Regions from separate parts of the Rothia sp. 11254D007BW genome, predicted to be linked through region 1. Evidence: riboswitches for the same ligand, from Rfam matches in the RefSeq annotation. Region 1 holds a riboswitch; the other holds the start of a gene.
What was found. A riboswitch is a leader RNA that binds a small molecule or an ion and turns the genes downstream of it on or off. The one in region 1 is predicted to bind S-adenosylmethionine.

Region 1 (5,146 bases):
TGAAATCGACGCCGACATCGAAGCCAACGAAGAGGCAGGGCAGGAAGGCCAGCGTCCGCTCGCCCAAATCGTGCCTTCTGGCCCCGGTTTCGAAACCGAAAACAACCTGCGCCTGATCAACCACCTGATTTACAACGCAGAAGAACGCATCATCATCTGCTCCCCCTACTTCGTGCCCGAAGAAACCCTGCTGCAGGCTCTGACCAACATGGCACTCTCGGGTATCGACGTGACCCTGATTGTCTGCGAGAAGGGTGACCAGTTCCTGCCGATTATGGGGCAGCGCTCCTACTACGAGCAGCTGCTCCGCTCGGGTGTGAACATTCAGCAGTACCCCGGCCCCACCGTGCTGCACTCCAAGTTCATGATTGTGGACGACGAAATCACCTTCATCGGCTCATCCAACATGGACCCCCGCTCCTTTGCCCTCAACTTTGAGGTCTCCACTTTTATCGTGGGCAAGGCTATGGTGCAGGAACTCGAAGGCGTAGCCCGGGACTACATCTCCCGCTGCAAGCGCCTGCGCTACGACGAGTGGGTCAACCGCCCCAACCACCAGAAGGTTGCCGAAAACCTCTGTCGCCTGTGGAGCGCCCTGCTCTAACCGTCGGCACGGCATAAAGAAGATAAGGACGTCGCCCCGCACTCCCCTGCCCGTTGGCAGGAAGGTGCGGGGCGGCGTCCTTATCTCAGAAGAACTAGTGGCCTGCGGCCTCTGCCTTCTCCGCGTTCTCAATCGCTAGCTTGAGGAAGTCACGAGCCGGGGTGTCAGCAGCAGAGGGCTTGCCCGCGTAGGCGCCGCGGTACTTGGCAGCCGGGTGGCGCTCGTCCACATACTTGTTGCCCTCACCGAAGAGGCTCTCACGCAGGGTGGAACCCTCATAGGCGGTGCGGTAGCGGCCGCGCTTCTGCAGCTCGGGGACGACGAACTCAACGAAGTCCTCAAAGGAGCCGGGGGAAACATGGTAGGCCAGGTTGATGCCATCCAGGCCGCCCTCGTCAATCCACTTCTCCAGCTCATCGGCAACGGTCTGGGGGGAGCCCACCAGAACCGCACCCATACCGCCGGTAGCGCAGTGCTCGGCGATGTCCTTGCGGGTCCACTCCTTCTCCTTATCCTGCAGGGTGAAGGGGGTCAGGAAGGACTGGATAGACTCGGTCTCAACGTACTTGAGGGCCTCATCCTCATCGAACTGATCCAGGTCCAGGCCGCTCCAGCCGCCAATAATGCCCTGGGAAGCCTCAACATTCTGGTACTTGAGGTACTCGGCGTACTTGGCCTGGGCCTTCTCGTCAGTCTCGTCCACAACAACGGAGAGCATAGCCAGGATCTTGACGTCATCGCGCTTGCGGCCGGCCTTTTCAGCCTCAGAACGGATACGCTCGGTCAGAACCTTGGTCAGGTGGGGACGCAGGGCGGTGATAAAGATAGCCTCGGCGTGCTGGCCCGAGAAAGCCTGGCCGCGAGACGAAGCACCGGCCTGGAAAATCACGGGGGTGCGCTGGGGGGAAGGTTCACTCAGGGCGATGCCGGGAACCTGGAAGTACTTGCCCTTGTGCAGGATGGGGTGCACCTTCGAGGGGTCAGCGAAGATACCGTTTTCGCGGTCGCGGGGTACCGAGCCGTCCTCCCAGGAGCCCTCCCAGAGCTTGTAACAGACATCGAGGAACTCTTCGGCAATCTCGTAGCGCTCATCGTGCTCAATCTGCCCGGGCAGACCCTGGTTCTCAGCAGCAGACTGCAGGTAAGAGGTCACCACGTTGAAGCCCACACGGCCGCCGGTCAGGTGATCCAGGGTGGAGTAGGAACGGGCCAGAGTGTAGGGCTGGTTGTAGGTCACAGCGGCGGTCACGCCAAAGCCCAGGTGCTCGGTGACAGCGGCCATAGCAGAAATCTGCAGGAAGGGGTCACCCACAGGAACCTGGGCGCCGTCCTTCAGCACGGGAGCTACTGAATCCTTGTAGACATCGTAGACACCCACCACGTCAGCGATAAAGACAGCGTCGAACAGACCCTTCTCGCAGACCTTAGCCAGGTCGGTCCAGTACTTGATGGTGTTGTACTCATCCGCACGGTTGCGGGGGTGACGCCACAGGCCAAAGCTCTGGTGGCTAGTGGTGGTCATATCGAAGGCGTTGACGACGATGCGCTTCTTCTCGGTCATGAACCGGGCCCTTTCACAGGTGGTGCTTGGCCCCTCGCGCCCGTGCTGCCACCGGCGTCCTTACCCAAAAGTAAAAGGCGCCGAGCCTTCGCGAAGGTGGCGCCTGGTTGCGCCGTACTTGCATTACTGCCTGATCCTCATCTGGGGCACCCCGCTACGGGAGAGGGTTGCCGCCCAACTAGCCAGAGCTTCGCGTTGGGACTCTTGATCTTGAGATTTAGTGTAGCCCTCGCAGCCCGCCAAGAGGCAAGCATCTGAGGCTACGTTTCACATTGTGGCACGTGTTGAGCAGTGTTACGCTCACCTGCGAGTTCCGGTCAGTTTCACCCACTGCGTCACACTCGTAACCAGGCGAAATACCGCGTCATACTCTTGCCCGGCCGCGGCACCGGCCCCTAGCGTTGAGAGCGTCAACCATCCAGAGCGACCGAGAGACTTGGCTCAACGACGTCGCAGCAACCTCCCGCATTACAGGGGTCGGTGCTAACGCCAAGAGACGATGGAGAAAAGCATGAGCGCACCCACGCTAGAACGCACCCCCACCACCCTCACCGCCTGCGACATTGACTTCAAGGCCGTCGGCAAAACCTTCATCGGCGAGCGCGGCGAGACCCGCACCGTCCTGGAAAACGTCTCCTTCACCGCCTACCCCGGTGAGATTATCTCGATTATTGGCTCCTCCGGTTGCGGCAAATCTACCCTCTTACGGGCTGCCGCGGGCCTGGGCGCAGCGACCGCCGGTACCGTCACCATCGATGGCAGCCCGGTACGCGGCCTGGACTCCCGCGTGGCAATTGGCTTCCAGGAACCCCGCCTGCTGCCCTGGCGAACCGTTGAGAAGAATGTTGCCCTGGGGTTGCCCAAGGGAACACCCAAGGACGCCGCCCGCGAGCAGGTTGCCCGGCTTCTAGACCTCGTGGGGCTGGCAGACTATGCCCAGCACCGCCCCCGCGAGATTTCCGGTGGCATGGCCCAGCGCGCTTCCCTGGCCCGGGCGCTGGCGCGGAACCCCGGTGTCCTACTCTTGGATGAGCCCTTTGGCGCTCTGGACGCCCTGACCCGCATCAACATGCAGGACCTCCTGCTCGATATTCACGCCCAGGACCCGGCGACTATTCTGCTGGTCACCCACGATGTAGAAGAAGCCCTCTACCTCTCTGACCGGGTCATCGTGCTGGGCAAGCCCGAGCCGTCCGCACCGGCGACCATCGCCCGTATCGTCGATGTGCCCGACCACCGCCCCCGCGACCGCGGTAACCCGGCGCTTGCCACCCTGCGTAAAGAACTTTTGGCCGAACTCGGCGTCGAAGAACACTAGGAACATACATGTCACTCATTTCTCGTCTCACCACCACTTCTGCCCTGCTCGCAACCGGCACCCTACTACTGACCGGGTGCCTGGCAGGAGAAAACGCTTCTACCGCCGATACTTCTGCAGCAGCGGGCGACGCCACCGTCACCATCGACTACGCCACCTACAACCCGCTCTCCCTGATTATCAAGGAAAAGGGCTGGCTTGAGACCGCCCTACAAGAGCAGGGTAAGGACGTCGAGTGGGTTCAGTCAGCCGGTTCAAACAAGGCCAATGAGGCCCTGCGCTCCGGTGCGATTGACGTGGGTTCCACCGCGGGCTCAGCTGCCCTGCTGGCTCGCTCTAACGGCTCCCCCATTCAGGTGATTGACCTCTACTCCCAGCCCGAGTGGTCAGCTCTGGTGACCCGCACCGATACCGGTATCTCATCGGTGAAAGACCTGGCCGGTAAAAAGGTAGCCGTCACCAAGGGCACCGACCCCTACTTCTTCCTGCTCCAAGCTCTTGAAGAAGCAGGTGTGTCACCCGATGAGGTCACCATCGAGCAGCTACAGCACGCAGACGGCCGCACCGCCCTCAACCAGGGCACCGTAGACGCCTGGAGCGGCCTTGACCCCATCATGGCCAGCGCCGAAATTGAGGACGGCAACACCCTCTTCTACCGCAACGTCGACTTCAACACCTACGGCTTCCTGAACGCCACCGAGGACTTCATCGAGAGCGACCCCGAAGCCGCCCAGACCATCGTTGACGTCTACGAATACGCCCGCGACTGGGCACTCGCCAACGAAGAAGAGGCCGTGCAGATTCTGGCGGACGGCTCCGGAATTGAGCTTGAAACCGCCCAGGTCGTCTGGGACCGCACCTACCTCGATATCGATAACGTACCCGGCGACAAGCAGCTCGCCGTGCTGGAGAAGGTCGGCCCCTACCTGGTTGAATCCGGCGACGTTGCCTCACAAGACGAAGTAGACACCGCCCTGGGCAGCATCGTCAACGATACCTTTGCCCAGAAGGCCGACCCCGCCCGCATTTCAACCCTGGTGGCTGAGTAATCATGTCAGTTACCTCTGATCTCACCACCCAACCGGCAACCCGCCGCCGTCTGGCGCGCACCGAAACACCGGCGTCCGCGAAGGTACCCCGCCGCCCCCTGCTCACCCGCCGCTGGGCACCCTGGCTCGGCGCCCTGCTTCCCCTGGTTCTGCTGGCGCTCTGGCAGTACCTGAGCACCGCCGGAGTCTTTAGCGCGGTGCAGCTCCCTGCCCCTTCGAAGGTGGTTGCCGCTGCCCTTGATTTGGCAGGACGCGGGCAGCTCGGCCTGCACGTTGCTATCTCAACCCAGCGCGTGGTTCTGGGCTTCAGCATCGGGGCTATCCTCGGGCTGGTGCTCGGAGCCTGGGTAGGGCTCTCCCGCTGGGCCCAGGTGCTCGCCGCCCCAACCATCGGCGCCCTACGCGCTGTACCGTCGCTGGCCTGGGTGCCGCTGCTGCTGCTCTGGATCGGCATCGGCGAGAACTCCAAGGTCACCCTCATCGCTATCGGCGCCTTCTTCCCCGTCTACACCACCGTCTCGGCGGCCCTAGCCCACGTAGACCCCAAGCTGGTTGAAGCGGCCCGCACCTTCGGCGTCCGCGGCATCAACCTCTTTACCACCGTGCAGCTACCT
Region 2 (5,146 bases), 180 kb from region 1:
TGTTGCTGGAGGACGCCTGGTAGAGGGGGTAGTTGAGGGCAAAAGAGCCGTCGCCGGGTACAGTTGCGGTCAGCCCGGAATCTGCGTGGGTTGAAGCGTAAGCAGCGTAGTCAGCTTCGGTGACGATTGCGGCGTCCTTGGAGCCGTTATCCACATCGGTCAGCAGCTCGGTAGCGCTCTGGGCGGCTTCAGTAACACCGATGCTCTGGGCACGCAGCGTAGTGCCACCGGTGAGGTCCTCAACGCTAACGGTACCCGCTGACGCCTCAGAGATACCCCCGAGCAGGGCCGCGAAAGCGCCGGGGTCCTCCTTGGGGTCACCCATGCTGACGGTATCTTCAGCCTTGAGAGCTTCGAGCCAGGTGCCGTAGCTGGTGTTATCTTCTGACACGATGACGCCGGGGGTCTGGGCAAGAGACTCAGCAAGGGGAGTTAGGCCGGTGTTGGCTTCGCTCATGGCCAGCTCAGCGCGGGTGGTGGAGTCAGGAATCCAGAGGTTGGTGGTTGCTGTGCCGCTGGTTGACTCGGTGAGTACATCGCTGGCGGTCTTATTGGTGGTGATGTCGAGGGTGATGCAGGTGTCCTCGTCCACGGGCATAGCCTTCAGCGCTGCTGCCATAGGTTCGGTGGTAGCCACGGTGACGGCCTGGGTGGTTGAGCAGGCAGCCGGAACGGTCTGGCCGCTGGTCGTTGACTGTTCCCTATCAGAGGTGATGTTGGTGTAGGCGATAGCGCCGCCGCAGAGCAAAATGACGGCTGCAGCGCCGGTTGCAATCCACTTGCGGCTATTCTTCTTCTGCTTCTCAATACGCTCTTGACGGCGCGATTTGGCGGTGTTCACCATGGGGTGGGTGCCTCTTCCCTAATGCTGTGCGGTGGGGTGTGCGAGCGGGGGTCCCTCAGCAGGTGCGACTGATGAGGCACTCGCATGCGCGGCTAACTACTGCTGGGTAGCGCCGCTGGTTCGCCCTTTAGTGTAGCAAGAAAGGGGTGTTGGTGACGGGGTTTATAGGACGGTGGTGGTGGGCTGCTGTGCTTTAAAATGGGAGGGTGCCGAAAGTCAGTGAAGAGTATATGCGTTCCCGTCGTGCCGAGCTTGTTGCGGCTGCCCGCGCTGTGTTTATGCAGAAGGGGTATCAGCAGGCGTCGATGAGCGAGGTGATTGCTGCCTCGGGCTTATCTGCAGGGGCGATTTATAACCATTTCTCGGGGAAAACAGAGATTATGGCTGCGGCTGCCCGGGTAGATCTCTCTCAGTTTGAGGTGCGTAGCGATGAGCTGCCCTGGGAGTTTGTGGAACGCTGTCTGGTGACCCTGCAGGCTGATGAGCAGCTGACTCGGTTTTTGGCGATTACCTGGGGAGAGGCCGTAACGGTACCTGAGGTCGCTGAGGTTGTTGATGAACAGCTGGGCCTCTTGCGTTCCCGCGTGGTGGCGAGCTACCGGGCCTGGGCTGCGACAGAACTAGATTTTTCCCCCTCGGAGCTAGAAACCTGGTTACAGATGCTGGGCTCGGCGGTCCTGTCTGTGCTGACCGGCTTTGTGGTGCAGGCCAGTACCGTGCGCGACTTTGACGCCGAAAGCTACTTCGAATTTGCCCGCACCATTTTGCGGCAGGCCTAGCCTCCCTTTTTCCTGCGCGGACGCCGGTGAGCTGCTCACCGGCGTCCGTTTGTCTTTGTCGTTGCATAAGGCGTCATAAAAAGTAAGACAGGACATATTAGGTCGCACAAGGTTAAAAAGTTGGTACAGCTTTCGCCTAACCCATAGGCTAGCAACATCACCATCAAGAGCGACCGAGAGATCTGGCTCGAAGACGTCGCAGCAACCAGCCCCACCGGGCACGGTGCTACCGCCAGAACCGATGGGTTCTCCGTTTCTCTCTGAAATACACCCACCCCTGATGCTATTCAGTGAGGCGGGATCCCCTCGCAATACTGCACTAAGTCATTGCAAGGAGACACATGATTTCATTACGGGATATCAGCGTCGAATATACCCGCGGGCCTGAAACGGTTCGAGCCGTTGACCGCGTCAACCTTGAGATAGCCCCCGGGTCTATTCAGGGCATCGTGGGGTTCTCTGGCGCGGGTAAATCTACCCTGCTACGCACCATCAACCTACTTGAACGCCCCACCAGCGGCACTGTAACGGTCAACGGTCAAAATCTCACCGATCTATCGGCCTCACAACTACGCCAGACCCGCCACAACATCGGTATGATTTTTCAGCATTTCAACCTGGTCGCTAACCTCACCGCCGTGAAAAACGTAGAGCTCTCTCTTAAGTTCGCAGGTATCCCACCGCGAGAACGGCGAGTGCGGGCACTGGAAGCTCTCAACATCGTTGATTTAGCCGATAAGGCTGACGCGTATCCAGGTCAGTTATCAGGCGGCCAGAAGCAACGCGTTGCTATTGCCAGAGCACTAGCAACAAAGCCAAGCGTCCTCCTCTGCGACGAGCCTACGAGCGCCGTTGACCCGCGCACCACAACCTCTATCCTCCAGTACCTACGCACGATTAATGCTGAGTTGGGCATAACCACCGTAATTGTCACCCACGAAATGAACGTCATCAGGGCTCTAGCCCATAACGTGGCTGTACTTGAAAATGGTCAGCTGGTAGAACGCTTTGACCTTTCCCGTCTTCTAGATCCAGCCTTCACCCCCACCAGTGAAATCGGGCGACTGCTACAAAATGACGACATCGTGCTTACAGACCCGACCTCACCCGCGCCCCCAGCGAACGCCCTTCTACAGGAGCTAACCCATGTTTGAGCGAATTATCGAAGTTTCGCCCGAAATCTGGTTAGCCCTGGGGCAAACACTCATTATGTTGTTGGTGGCTATTCCCCTGGCAGTCCTCTTCGGAACCCCTCTGGGAATCTTGCTCTACCTCATTGGTCCCAAGGGACTGCATCACAAGCCCATTCTCCACAAGGTTCTTGACACAGCCGTCAACATCGTGAGGTCCTTCCCTTTCCTCATTCTTCTTATTGCAATCATCCCGTTCACCCGTCTACTGGTAGGCACCAGCCTCGGTACCGCCGCAGTCTGTGTACCTCTTACCATCAACGCTATTCCCTACTTTGCCCGCTTTGTCGAACAGAATCTCACCCAGCTAGGCGATGGAACCGTTGAAGCAGCTCTTGCCATGGGCGCAAAAGCTCGACACATCATTACCGACGTCCTCCTTGTAGACGCCCGCCCTGCCCTGGTCACATCAATCACCATTATGACCGTCAGCTTTATCTCATACTCAGCTATGGCAGGCCTGGTAGGCGGGGGAGGCATCGGCGACTTCGCGATTCGCTACGGCTACTACCGCTACGAAACACCGCTCATGATTGTCGCCATCCTGCTCATGATTGCCCTCGTCTCTCTCGTACAGTTCAGCGGTTCTCGCCTATCTCGAGCCCTCGACAAGCGCTAAAAACAAATTTTTCACAGTCCAAGGGGACACCTATGTCAAAAACACACACCCCCAACCGTAAACGCCTGCTCTTGAGTGCTTTCGTTATGAATACTGGAAGCCACATCAGAGGCGGTCTTTGGCGACACCCCGAAGCCGAACAGCACCGATTCAACGAACTTGCTCTATGGCAAGATTTAGCCCGCCAGCTCGAAACAGCAAAGTTCGATGCCCTCTTCTTGGCCGACGTTGTAGGCGTCTACGGCGATTACGGCGGCAATAGCGACGCACTGATCCAAAAGGGACTGCAGATACCGTCAAACGATCCGCTCGTTCTAGCGTCTGCGCTCGCTGCTACTACGGAGCACCTGGGTCTTGCTATAACCTCATCCACCATTCAGGCCCACCCCTTCACCTTCGCGCGCCAGCTCTCGACGCTGGATCATCTGAGTGGGGGCCGAGTAGCCTGGAATATCGTTACCAGTGCCCTCGAAAATGCCCACCGTAACTTTGGGGCAGAAACAATCCCTGAACACGATAGCCGCTATGACGAAGCTGAAGAATACCTAGATGTGGTGTATAAGCTGTGGGAAGGGTCTTGGTCGGACAACGCCCTGAAACTAGATAAAGAATCTGGGATTTTTGCTGACCCAACTGGAGTGAAGCCTATTAATCACAGAGGCAAGCGATACTCTGTCGATGGACCTCATCTAGTAGCTCCTAGCCCGCAGCGCACTCCTTTCCTTTTCCAAGCAGGCAGCTCCCCTCGAGGTACTCGCTTCGCTGCCCGCCATGCTGAGGCTACCTTCATTTTTGCCCCTAACCCGGCTCACGCTGCTAAGGTTTCAAGCCGGTTAGAGACGGCAGCTGCTGAAGTAGGACGGAAGCGGGAGGACATCAAACTCTTTGCTGGTCTGTCCTTTACCGTGGGCTCTACTGAGGAAGAAGCTCACCGAATTTATGAGCAGGAGAAAGAATACCTGGATCTTGAGGCAATCATTGCCCACATCGGAGGTAGTTTAGGGGTCGATTTCGGTGGAGTTCCCCTAGACACACCGCTGGGTGAGATCCGTACTGAGGGCTCCGTCGGACTGCTTGAAGCAATTGCCGATTCGGTACCCGGCGGCAACCCTACCCTTGCAGACTTAGCCCGCTATCGGGCTGAATCCCAGCACATCGTAGGTAGTCCGGAACAGATTGCCGACAGGCTTGAAGAGTGGGCAGACGCAGGGGTAGACGGTATCAATATCATCAATTCCCTGCTACCGGGCTCCTACACCGACTTTATTGATCAGGTTCTTCCCATTCTGCGTGAGCGCGGTCTGGCTCAAAGCGATTATGCCCCCGGCCCTCTGCGCCAAAAACTTACCGGCGACCCGTATCTAGCAGAGAACCACTACGGCAAATCCTTCCTCGCTCCAAGCATCTAAACCAACGATTATTTGTACGTCATCACTAGTAACCACACCGTTATACCTACAGGAGACTTCACCATGACAACCACATCTCAAATCTCACTGACCCGCCGCCAGGCTTTACTGGGCTCGGGTCTCGGGCTCGCCACCGCGCTGGGACTCTCAGCTTGCGGAGCCCAGAGCGCCAGCAACTCAACCGATAAAACCATTACTATCGTCGCTACCGAATCAGCGCCCTACCAGGAGCCGGTCAACATTGCTAAAGAAATTCTGGCAGAACAGGGCTGGGAGCTTAAGCCCACTTTCGTGACCGATATAGT

Region 2: it holds a riboswitch for S-adenosylmethionine, as region 1 does, so the genes downstream of both, ACEE43_RS06480 (methionine ABC transporter ATP-binding protein) here and ACEE43_RS07245 (LLM class flavin-dependent oxidoreductase) in region 1, are expected to answer to the same signal.

What each region holds. Positions count from the first base shown of each region.
Region 1 is NZ_JBPWPK010000001.1:1,616,283-1,621,428, forward strand. It holds gene cls (cardiolipin synthase) at 1-604, shown strand, start outside; gene ACEE43_RS07245 (LLM class flavin-dependent oxidoreductase) at 699-2,165, opposite strand; SAM riboswitch class IV at 2,275-2,375, opposite strand; SAM riboswitch class I at 2,577-2,671, shown strand; gene ACEE43_RS07250 (ABC transporter ATP-binding protein) at 2,677-3,483, shown strand; gene ACEE43_RS07255 (aliphatic sulfonate ABC transporter substrate-binding protein) at 3,492-4,532, shown strand; gene ACEE43_RS07260 (ABC transporter permease) at 4,535-5,146, shown strand, end outside.
Region 2 is NZ_JBPWPK010000001.1:1,439,814-1,444,959, reverse strand. It holds gene ACEE43_RS06490 (substrate-binding domain-containing protein) at 1-844, opposite strand, end outside; gene ACEE43_RS06485 (TetR/AcrR family transcriptional regulator) at 1,075-1,623, shown strand; SAM riboswitch class I at 1,781-1,871, shown strand; gene ACEE43_RS06480 (methionine ABC transporter ATP-binding protein) at 1,965-2,777, shown strand; gene ACEE43_RS06475 (methionine ABC transporter permease) at 2,770-3,432, shown strand; gene ACEE43_RS06470 (LLM class flavin-dependent oxidoreductase) at 3,465-4,841, shown strand; gene ACEE43_RS06465 (MetQ/NlpA family ABC transporter substrate-binding protein) at 4,905-5,146, shown strand, end outside.